3 regions of the Litoribacterium kuwaitense genome follow, and region 2 is predicted to be linked to each of the others. Evidence: predicted binding sites of a transcription regulator. Region 2 holds the regulator's gene; each other region holds the start of a gene.

Region 1 (3,284 bases), on a different contig from region 2:
ATAGTTTAAGTCAATTTAATGAAGCTTTAGGAGGGCATACGACGAAGGCGCTATTAAAAGCGGGTGATGAAGCATTAGACAGGTTACAAAAAGAGCCGTTACGAGAGATGGAGAAAAAAGCGGTGCGGCAAAAGCAGTGGATTCATCGTGATACAGCGAGTCATAATTTTATTATTATATCTGAAAATCAATATTACCTCATTGACTTTGACTTGGCGTCTACTGGACCAGTCGGTTATGATTGGCTTCAGCTGGCCACGAGATTTCTCCCTTGGCTCGACTGGTCTTTTGCCGCACTCGCGGAAGAACCTTACTTTGCCCCTTACATGGACCAGTCATGGTTTTTAGCCGGCCTTTTGTATCCTTCTGACGTGTATCGAGATTGGCATGTATCTCAACAAAAGAAGTCGCACCGTTCGATACAATGGTTTTTAAAAATGCATTCTTTTGAAAAAAGGCTGCGATTTATTGCTGATGTGCGGAAGACACTTGGTTGATTGGTGGATGGCGTCGCCTGTGATATAGTAAAAGAGAATCAATGGTATGAGAAAGGGTTGTTTCAAATGGCAGGACATTCAAAATGGAAAAACATCCAACACCGTAAAAATGCACAGGATGCAAAGCGAGGCAAGCTGTTTATGAAGCTTGCAAAAGAGATTTACGTTGCAGCAAAGGAAGGCGGATCGGACTTAGCGACAAATTCATCTTTGCGTAACATTGTAGATAAAGCTAGGAACCAAAACATGCCAAATGATAATATCGAGCGGGCGATTAAAAAAGCATCCGGTGACGTAGACGGTGCACACTATGAGGAGTTCACATATGAGGGCTATGGTGCAGGAGGCGTAGCTGTTATGGTCCGTGTTTTGACGGATAATAAAAACCGTACTGCTGCTGCTGTTCGACATGCGTTTACAAAAAATCAAGGCAATCTTGGTGAAAACGGTTGTGTATCGTTTATGTTTACGCGCAAAGGAATCATTCATATACCGGTAGAGCAAGTGACAGATGAAGAAGATTTTATGCTTCAAGCTGTAGAAGCTGGAGCAGAGGACTATGAGAAGGCTGAGGATGAATACGTTCTTTATACGAGTCCAGAAGATTTTTCTGATGCATTAGCGGTTGTCAAGGAAACGGTCACACCAACGTTGGCGGAAGTCACCTTTATTCCTGAAACGACGGCACACGTTGATGGAGAAACCGCAACAAAGGTGATGGCTTTAATTGACCAACTCGAAGACGATGATGATGTGCAGGCTGTTTATACAAACGTAGATGCGGATGATGACGTTTTGCAAAATCTCTAATGCTCAAACCTCTTAGGCATGTCCTTTGAGGTTTTCTTATTGAACGTGATTCACTGCTCCCTCGTCGTAAAACGATTATAAATTTGGTATCATATGAATATATGTTCGGCAGTGAAGGGATGTTAAATCATGTATGATTATTTTAAAGGGACAATCACTTTTGTCTGTCCACAATATGTAACGATTGAAGTACAGGGGATAGGGTATCAATTTTATGCACCACACCCACTCCAATTTGAACATAAGCAGGGCCAGGACACGACGATCTATACACATCATTACGTCCGGGAGGATGCTAATCTCCTGTATGGTTTTACGTCACGTGAGGAGCGGTCATTGTTTCAGCTTCTTTTAAATGTATCCGGTATCGGACCTAAAGGTGGGCTTGCCATTGTTGCTTCTGGCAGTCCACGAGATATTGCCAGAGCGATTGAGCAAGAAAACGAAACGATGCTGACAAAGTTTCCTGGCATTGGAAAAAAAACAGCACGACAAATGATTTTAGACTTAAAAGGCAAAGTTGACGAATTTTGTGGGGACACTGAGGGTACACATATTGAAGCTGCGTTTGCAGAATCAAAAGAAAAAGAATTGGAAGAGGCGTTAGAAGCGCTTTATGCTTTAGGTTATTCAGTGCGAGAAGTTGAAAAACTGAAGCCTTCCTTACAAAAAGAGACACTGACAGCGGAGGAATATGTTAAAAAAGCACTAAGATTAATGCTTGAAGGGAAACGGAGGTGATCAGCGTGAATGAGGAAGAACGTATTCTTCAGCAGGAAAAACTGTCTGATGAAACAGAGGAAGAACAGACACTGCGACCGCAATCCCTCGGGCAATACATTGGACAGGAAGCGATTAAAAAGAACCTGTCCATATATATTCATGCCGCAAAGCTACGGGAGGAAGCGCTAGATCATGTCCTATTATATGGACCTCCTGGCTTAGGGAAAACGACGTTAGCTGCTGTGATTGCAAATGAAATGGGAGTACAGCTGCGAACAACCTCTGGACCCGCTCTTGAAAAATCTGGCGACTTAGCCGCTGTTTTATCAGCGCTTGAACCGGGAGACGTTTTGTTTATCGATGAAATTCACCGTTTGCCACGAGCCGTTGAGGAAGTGCTTTATCCAGCAATGGAAGATTTTTGTCTTGATATTGTGATTGGCAAAGAAGAGTCAGCACGCTCAGTTCGTCTAGACTTGCCGCCGTTTACTTTAGTCGGTGCGACGACAAGAGCTGGGAGCTTGTCAGCACCTTTGCGTGACCGGTTTGGGGTAACGGAACGTTTAGAGTTTTACACAGTCGCTGAATTAACACTGATTGCTAAGCGAACAGCTGATTTATTTGGTGTCACGATGGATGAAGAAGCGGCTGTACATATCGCTTGTCGCTCCCGTGGGACACCGCGTATCACAAACCGACTTGTGAAAAGGATTCGTGATTTTGCTCAAGTGATTGGAAACGGACATATTAACCCACTCATTGCTAACAGAGCTCTAGAGGCATTACAAATAGACGATCGTGGGTTAGACGGTGTTGATCGACGGCTGTTGTTTGGGATGATTGAGCAGTTTCAAGGTGGTCCGGTCGGCTTAGATACGATTGCGGCAGCCATTGGAGAAGAGTCTCCGACCATTGAAGAGATGTATGAGCCGTATTTAATGCAGATTGGATTTTTACAGCGTACGCCGCGAGGAAGAATGGTGACCCGAGCAGCCTACGAATATTTTAAGTTGGAGGCCCCGACCGATGACTGATATCTCCAAGTGGCTTATCATTGCCGGCGTTGTTCTTATTGTGATCGGTCTTGCCTGGTCACTGATTGGCAAATTACCAGGAGATATTGTTTTTAAAAAAGGAAATACGACTTTTTTCTTTCCGATTGTGACGTCTATTGTCATTAGCATCGTACTTTCGATCGTGTTATCATTGTTCGGGAGATTCTTCAAGTAGTCATTGCAGTTAGATTTTGATAGG
Region 2 (3,284 bases):
TAGTTAGTAAACTTGCCGGTGCGAAAGAAGGCGGTAAGAAATGGGATAACTCCAAAATTGCCGATTTGAATTTAGATGGAAGGGTTAATGGAAAAGACGTACAGGTCATTCAAAAAGCATTGAAAGAACATAATGGGTTTCAATATAAACATGTATTTGTCATTGGATTAGATGGTGCTGGAAACTTTGTAAAGAATGCGAACGCACCTCGACTCAAACAATTTTTCGCTGACGGCGCTTATACTTATGAAGCAAAAACAGAAGATAACTCATCCAGTGCACCAGCCTGGGGCGCGATGCTACATGGAGTAGGATATGACATACATCAAGAACACAATGGCACATTAGGTGATCCGTTTGCGGAAAATGTATCTCACCCGTCATTTTTAAAGCTCTTAAAACAAGAACGTCCTGCTGCGAACACAGCAGCGATGATGGATTGGAACCCGATCTATCACGGACTAATCGAGCGGTCTGCTGAGACGTATTTTGATACAGCGGGTGATGATGTCATTACCGAACGCATTGTGGAATATATTAAGACAAAAGGCGAAGAAACACCGCTCATGTTCATCCAGTTGAGTGATCTAGATTATGTCGGTCATGCAAACCAGTACGAAAGTGAAAAGTACTATAAGCAATATGAAAAAACAGACGAGAATGTAGGAAAGATTTTAGATGCGATTGAAGATGCTGGGCTGATGGAAGATAGCTTAATTGTCATGTCAACGGATCACGGTGGGCATGGATACACACATGGCACTTTAGATCCGAAAGATACAACAATCTTTTGGGCTGCAAAAGGAAAAAGCATCGAGCCAGGGACCGTAATTACAGATCATGTTGATGTGAAAGACACTGCGGCGGTTGTCGCTAAAGCATTACGTTTAGATGCGCCAGAAGCATGGGAAGCTAAAGTGCCTGAAGGGCTGTTTGAAGAAGGGAAAGGTTTAGGTAAATAACGAACGTTTGTCTTATAATCATCGCTGAAGGCTCTGCAAATACATGCAGAGCCTTATTTCAGCTGTCTATTTTTTAAATTTGAGCTCGCGTTTTTTCAGAAGGCCCTTAAGCTCATTTAAATCGCTTAATGTTGCATCGTTCATTAAAAAGTGTCGTGCAGTAAGCCTGCGATGTAAATAATTAGCTCGTTCACGATTTTTCACTTGCCAAGCGTGATCTCTTTCAGCTTGTGTGACTGGTTTTTTAGATTCGTGTTGCATAAATATAACCTCCCAATCTAAAAGCGCTTATTTAGCTCAATATATGCGCTATAACAAAGGGAAATACCTCTATGATGAAAACGAATTGTGGTTAGATTGCGGACAGACCGAATGGGGGAATGGAAGAAAAGTGAATTTGCTTGGACAAAATAGAGTGGTATTTCATGAGGCGTTTAAAGAGAATTTCATAGGAGACAATATTGGATCGCTTTAAATGAATCATCGCTTGTTAATTAGAAAGGAAATCGGTAAGCTCTTAGATTTGTGGAAGTGAAGTTAAGGCTCTGTTTGAATGACGTTTAAAATAATCGGGAAACTGCTTGTGAGTTTCCCGATCAATTTTAATGAAATGTACGGTATAACCCAATGACTTTTCCGAGAATGCTGACATCGTGTAAAAGGATAGGCTCCATAGTAGCATTCTCAGGCTGGAGTCGAATATAGTCCTTTTCTTTATAAAAACGTTTAACAGTAGCTTCGTCCTCTTCTGTCATCGCAACAACAATATCACCGTTTTGCGCAGTATGTTGTTGCTTCACGACGACATAATCTCCGTCATAAATACCGGCTTCAATCATACTTTCTCCTTCAATTACTAAAATAAACACCGATTCATCTGTTGGGAGAAGCCTTTCAGGTAGCGGTAAATACTCCTCAATGTTTTCAATTGCAGTAATTGGCTGTCCAGCGGTGACTTTTCCGATGACTGGAATTGAGATTGCTGGTGCTTGTGGTGCGTCATCAGTCTCCAAGTTCAAAACTTCAATTGCGCGCGGTTTCGTTGGATCGCGGCGAATCATTCCTTTTTCCTCTAAGCGTGCTAAATGTCCATGAACCGTCGAACTTGAAGCTAAGCCAACTGCCTCGCCAATTTCTCTTACAGAAGGCGGATACCCTTTGGTTTGTACATTTTCCTTAATAAAATCAAGGATTGCTTGCTGTCTTTTTGAAAGTTTTTTCATAAAATCCTCTCTTTCAAACAGTGTATGATCACGTTTCTTTTTTAGGCATAGAATATAAACTGCTTTCATAGATTTATCTCAGAAGTGATTCTAGTCAAATTATAGCAAACAAAAACTAGAAACACAAACATAAGTTCGAATTTTATTGACAAAACATTTGTTCGTATGTAAGAATAATAACGAACAAACATTCGATGGAGGAGATACGATATGAAAACCATTGGTATATCTTATTACTTTAGTCTAGCAGCCGTCATTGTTCTATGTATTGGTCTAAAATATATGATGACCCCATCCTACGCAACTGTTCAAGTAGAAAAAGGGGAACAAATATCAGAGCTTGCAGAACGATATGCGCATGCTCATCAGCTTTCAAAAGAAGAATTTCTCGTTTGGGTCAATGAGAAAAATGCGTTAAATCAAGAACCGATGCAGTCAAGTCAAGAGATTATTATTCCTGTTCAGGCAGATAAGCTTGAAGAGCAAACGTATGCTCATTTCGTCTACGATGGTGGTGCAAATGAATGAATTTAGTCTTATATTGCCGAGTAAGTACAGAAAAGAAAAGCCAAGAAACAAGCCTTGACCGACAAGAAGAAGAATTAAGACGTGCAGCAGAGAGTAAAGGATGGACTATTATCCATGTCTTTAAAGAACAGGCGAGTGGATATGAAGTCAATCGAGAAGGTCTATTCGATTGTCTCGATATGTTGCAGACGGGTGAAGTTGATGGTCTGCTGATTACTGATGATACGAGGCTAGGAAGAGGTCATGCTAAAATGGCAATTGTTCATTCGCTTAGAAAGATGAAAAAGCCAATTTATACGCTTGAAAACGATGGCGAGCTTGAACTTTCAGATGCGGATGATATGGTGTTAGGTATTCTATCAGTCGTCGAGGAATACCAAAGAAAGTTACATAATTCCAAAATTTCAAGAGGGATGAAACGTGCTGTTGCTCGCGGCTTTACGCCTCAAACCAATTTTAGTGAGCCAAATGCAAACCACTCTCCTGGAAGGAAAAAGAAGGACGTTCCATTAGAAGAAATTATCCGACTCAAAAAAAACGGGCTGACTTTTCGTGATATTGCGGCGACGAT
Region 3 (3,284 bases), on a different contig from region 2:
TCATATAAATCTGTCGATCGACGCCCATCAGCTCTTTCACTTCTTGCTCCGTCAGTTTTTCTGCTTTTTTCTTCGTCGGTTTCTTTTCCATCGTCTTCTCCTTTCATCATAAAAGGACACTGACAGACGACGGATCGCTTCCGCAGTCGTTCAGTGTCCTCCAGTGGGCTGGTAGAACGTAATATATAGTTTAAAATTCTTCCCCTTCATCAAATCTAATGCGTTTCACTTGCCCTTGATGAGTGATCACCTTCGTTTCCCCATGGTGTGGAAGCTCGGCGTACTTCATACTTCCATGACTTGCGACAATAATGAACGGCTTGTCCTGCTCTCGATCGTTTAAATCGATCAATCTACTTGACTCGCGTACAGTCAATGGCTTCACCCTCAATTCGCTTCCCTCCTCGTTTTGCACAAACCTCTCCTTACTACGTCTGTAACACCCATCTGATTCCTACCATTTTTCAATTCATCGACGTCCGTGGACGCAAATGCTCACTTCCCACGGGTGTTCTGCTTCCAAAACGCATAACCCGCTCAATGTAACTCTCTTTTTCCTTTTGTCATCGTGTATCGACCTTATGACCTGAGTGAAGTGCGGGATTCCTAAGAACACCAACTGATCGTTCAGTGAATAAAAACGCCTCGTCGCTAGCCATAAGTTACAGACTCTCTTTCCAAACTGGCAATTTAATGATTGTCGATACGGAAATTACAAGTGCCCTTTTCATACGAATGTCAATAGAATTCGCTCTCTCTTAGTAAAAATATTACCATATCGGTAACTATAACCCTATACTACATTACCATTTTGGAAGTATCAACATTTTTTGCCATATCGGTAATATTATTTTGCCAATACGGAAATTATGTTATAATAAGATTACTATATATTAGGAAAGAAGGAACGTTTCATGTCTGATATGGCTCGCCGTTTAAAGGCATTGCGCGAAAAAACCGATGTGAACCAGAAGGAAGCCGCCCACAAGCTGGAAATTACGAATGTTCAATTGTCTCGATACGAATCAGGCGCTCGTCAGCCAGACTATGAAACACTGCGCAAAATGGCTGATCTTTATGAAACAACCATTGACTATATTGTTACGGGGGATGACAAAGTACGGCACCCGGACAAGATGTGGCGTGAATTTCTCGATCCGAAAGTCGATGCTTTTTTGATGACCTTTATCAAGCGCCAGAAGAGAAAATTAAAAGGCTCGCTAGAATATGGAAGGCGATTGAAGAAGAAGAGCAGCAAAAAGAGTAAAAAAACAACAGTATTGTATTCATTTTCCGTGACAATCTTCAGTAAATGGTTTATAGTAATTTAAAAATACAGATATATCATATATCTCAAGTGAGAGACCGTAGCAGGTCTTTTCTTTTCACTCATAAACCGAACATATGATCGCTTTTTTGAATAATGAGGTGTTTTCTTGTACTATACGACAAGTCACTTAGAAGATTTTGTAAAGGCACTTTACGATGAGATGAATATTAAGACACCAGATCAGCTGGATGCACGAATGATTGCTTATATTTTAGGGCTTCGCCTCGTTTTTGAGCCGCACGATTCGGCGTTTTACTTTAACACAATTTGGATCGATTCTCGGTTAAGTGAAGCGGATCGTTGGGAAAAGCTCGGTCATGAGCTTGGTCATGCTTTGAGGCACGCGGGGAATCAAATGGTCATGCCGAAGTCTTGGGTCGATTATCAAGAGCTTGATGCGAACCGATTTGCCTTTCATTTTTGTGTACCGACCTTTATGCTACGGGAGGTACGTTTGCCTTATTCTTTAGATGAAGCCATTGCAATTGTTGCCAAAACGTTTAACGTGACACCCGGATTTGCAGCAAAGCGCCTAGCGCATTATGAACAGAAATTAATTGCCGATCCGGCAAATCAGCAATATTTCTGTTGACATTGGAAAAAGGGTACCGGTCATGTCCTTCCCCGGTACCTCTAACTAGCAACTTTATGCATGGCTTCATGGTCTTGTCCGTCCAGCCGCAATGAGCTCATCCAATTCCTGACTTAAGGCCAGCAATTTTTCAGGAGCATCGTGTATTTTGTTTACTCGCTCCTCCTCATCATTGACTAATTGATAAAGCTGCTCTTGAGGATCATCGGGCTTTACCACACGATCGTCCGTGTGTGGTATACCAATTCGACTTCTGTCACGTAAATCGAACCCGCCTCCGCCAGCACCCCGGATATATTTCCAATCCCCTTTTCTTAAAGACAGCATCCCTTCAAAAGAATGAAGAATGATTGACTCACGTAATGGTTCAGCAGACGTCTGTCCTGTCATTTCTGAAAGTTGGCTCATGCTATCCTCGCCAGCATCTTGCGGCAATGTTCCATCAACGATTGCAGCACATGTAGCCATTAAGTCACTGAGTGACAGAAGGGAATGGCTAACAGTCCCTTCAGGTACACGGACAGGCCAGCTCACGATAAATGGAACACGATGTCCACCTTCCCAAATATCTGCTTTCTGCCCCCGCCACTGTGCTGTTGACATATGGCCATAAGACGTCATTTCCTCACGACATGGATCGGGACCATTATCACTCGTAAAGATGACCATCGTATTTTCTCTCATGTTTTTTTCTTCAAGTAATGATAAAATCTGCCCGACCGTATCATCAATTTCAAGAATTAAATCTCCTCTTGGACCGACGCCACTTTGATCGTGAAATTCTGTTTTCGGCAACCAAGGGGTATGAGGCCCGGTCAGCGATAAATATAAGAAAAACGGATCTTCTTTTTCTGTATCATGCTGCTTAATAAAATCGAGAGCCTTTTCCGTCAAGGTGGAATTCACATCTTCGTCCTTCCAACCAGGAACCATAAAGCCATCACGACCTTCTTGGCTAAAATCGACTGGATCTTTAGGCACAGAAGGAATACCCACCGTTCGGTCATTTTCGATAAAACAATAAGGTGGCATGTCAAGGGATGCCGAAATGCCATAAAAGTAGTCGAAGCCATGGTCTATTGGACCATCTTGAATTGGCAGGGTGTAGTCTACACCGTGAGGAGCATGTTGATCCTTCGCCCATCCTAAACCAAGATGCCACTTGCCAATACAAGCAGTCCGATATCCATACGATTTTAGATACGAGGCAACCGTCTCACGGTTAGGTTCAAGAATGGACGGATCGTGTCCGTGTAAAACGCCTTTTTTTACCGGTCCTCGCCAGCAATATCTACCTGTCAATATGCTGTAGCGCGAAGGTGTACAAACAGCCGAAGTTGAATGAGCGTCAGTGTATAGCCG

What was found. The regulator LexA, encoded in region 2, represses DNA repair genes until DNA is damaged. The targets are predictions, from matches to a motif close to CGAACATATGTTCG.
Region 1: the regulator LexA is predicted to act here: its motif matches at 1,402-1,415, upstream of ruvA (Holliday junction branch migration protein RuvA).
Region 3: the regulator LexA is predicted to act here: its motif matches at 1,398-1,411, upstream of G4V62_RS12490 (ImmA/IrrE family metallo-endopeptidase).

The regions. Positions count from the first base shown of each region.
Region 1 covers NZ_JAALFC010000001.1:824-4,107, forward strand. Annotated here, with positions in the region: gene G4V62_RS00010 (aminoglycoside phosphotransferase family protein) at 1-497, shown strand, start outside; gene G4V62_RS00015 (YebC/PmpR family DNA-binding transcriptional regulator) at 564-1,307, shown strand; gene ruvA (Holliday junction branch migration protein RuvA) at 1,437-2,048, shown strand; gene ruvB (Holliday junction branch migration DNA helicase RuvB) at 2,054-3,064, shown strand; gene G4V62_RS00030 (DUF2905 domain-containing protein) at 3,057-3,260, shown strand.
Region 2 covers NZ_JAALFC010000003.1:89,992-93,275, reverse strand. Annotated here, with positions in the region: gene G4V62_RS03435 (LamG-like jellyroll fold domain-containing protein) at 1-962, shown strand, start outside; gene G4V62_RS03430 (hypothetical protein) at 1,029-1,223, opposite strand; gene lexA (transcriptional repressor LexA) at 1,565-2,185, opposite strand; gene yneA (cell division suppressor protein YneA) at 2,396-2,713, shown strand; gene G4V62_RS03415 (YneB family resolvase-like protein) at 2,710-3,284, shown strand, end outside.
Region 3 covers NZ_JAALFC010000025.1:2,217-5,500, reverse strand. Annotated here, with positions in the region: gene G4V62_RS12505 (hypothetical protein) at 1-91, opposite strand, end outside; gene G4V62_RS12500 (XtrA/YqaO family protein) at 191-385, opposite strand; gene G4V62_RS12495 (helix-turn-helix domain-containing protein) at 915-1,331, shown strand; gene G4V62_RS12490 (ImmA/IrrE family metallo-endopeptidase) at 1,437-1,922, shown strand; gene G4V62_RS12485 (sulfatase family protein) at 1,989-3,284, opposite strand, start outside.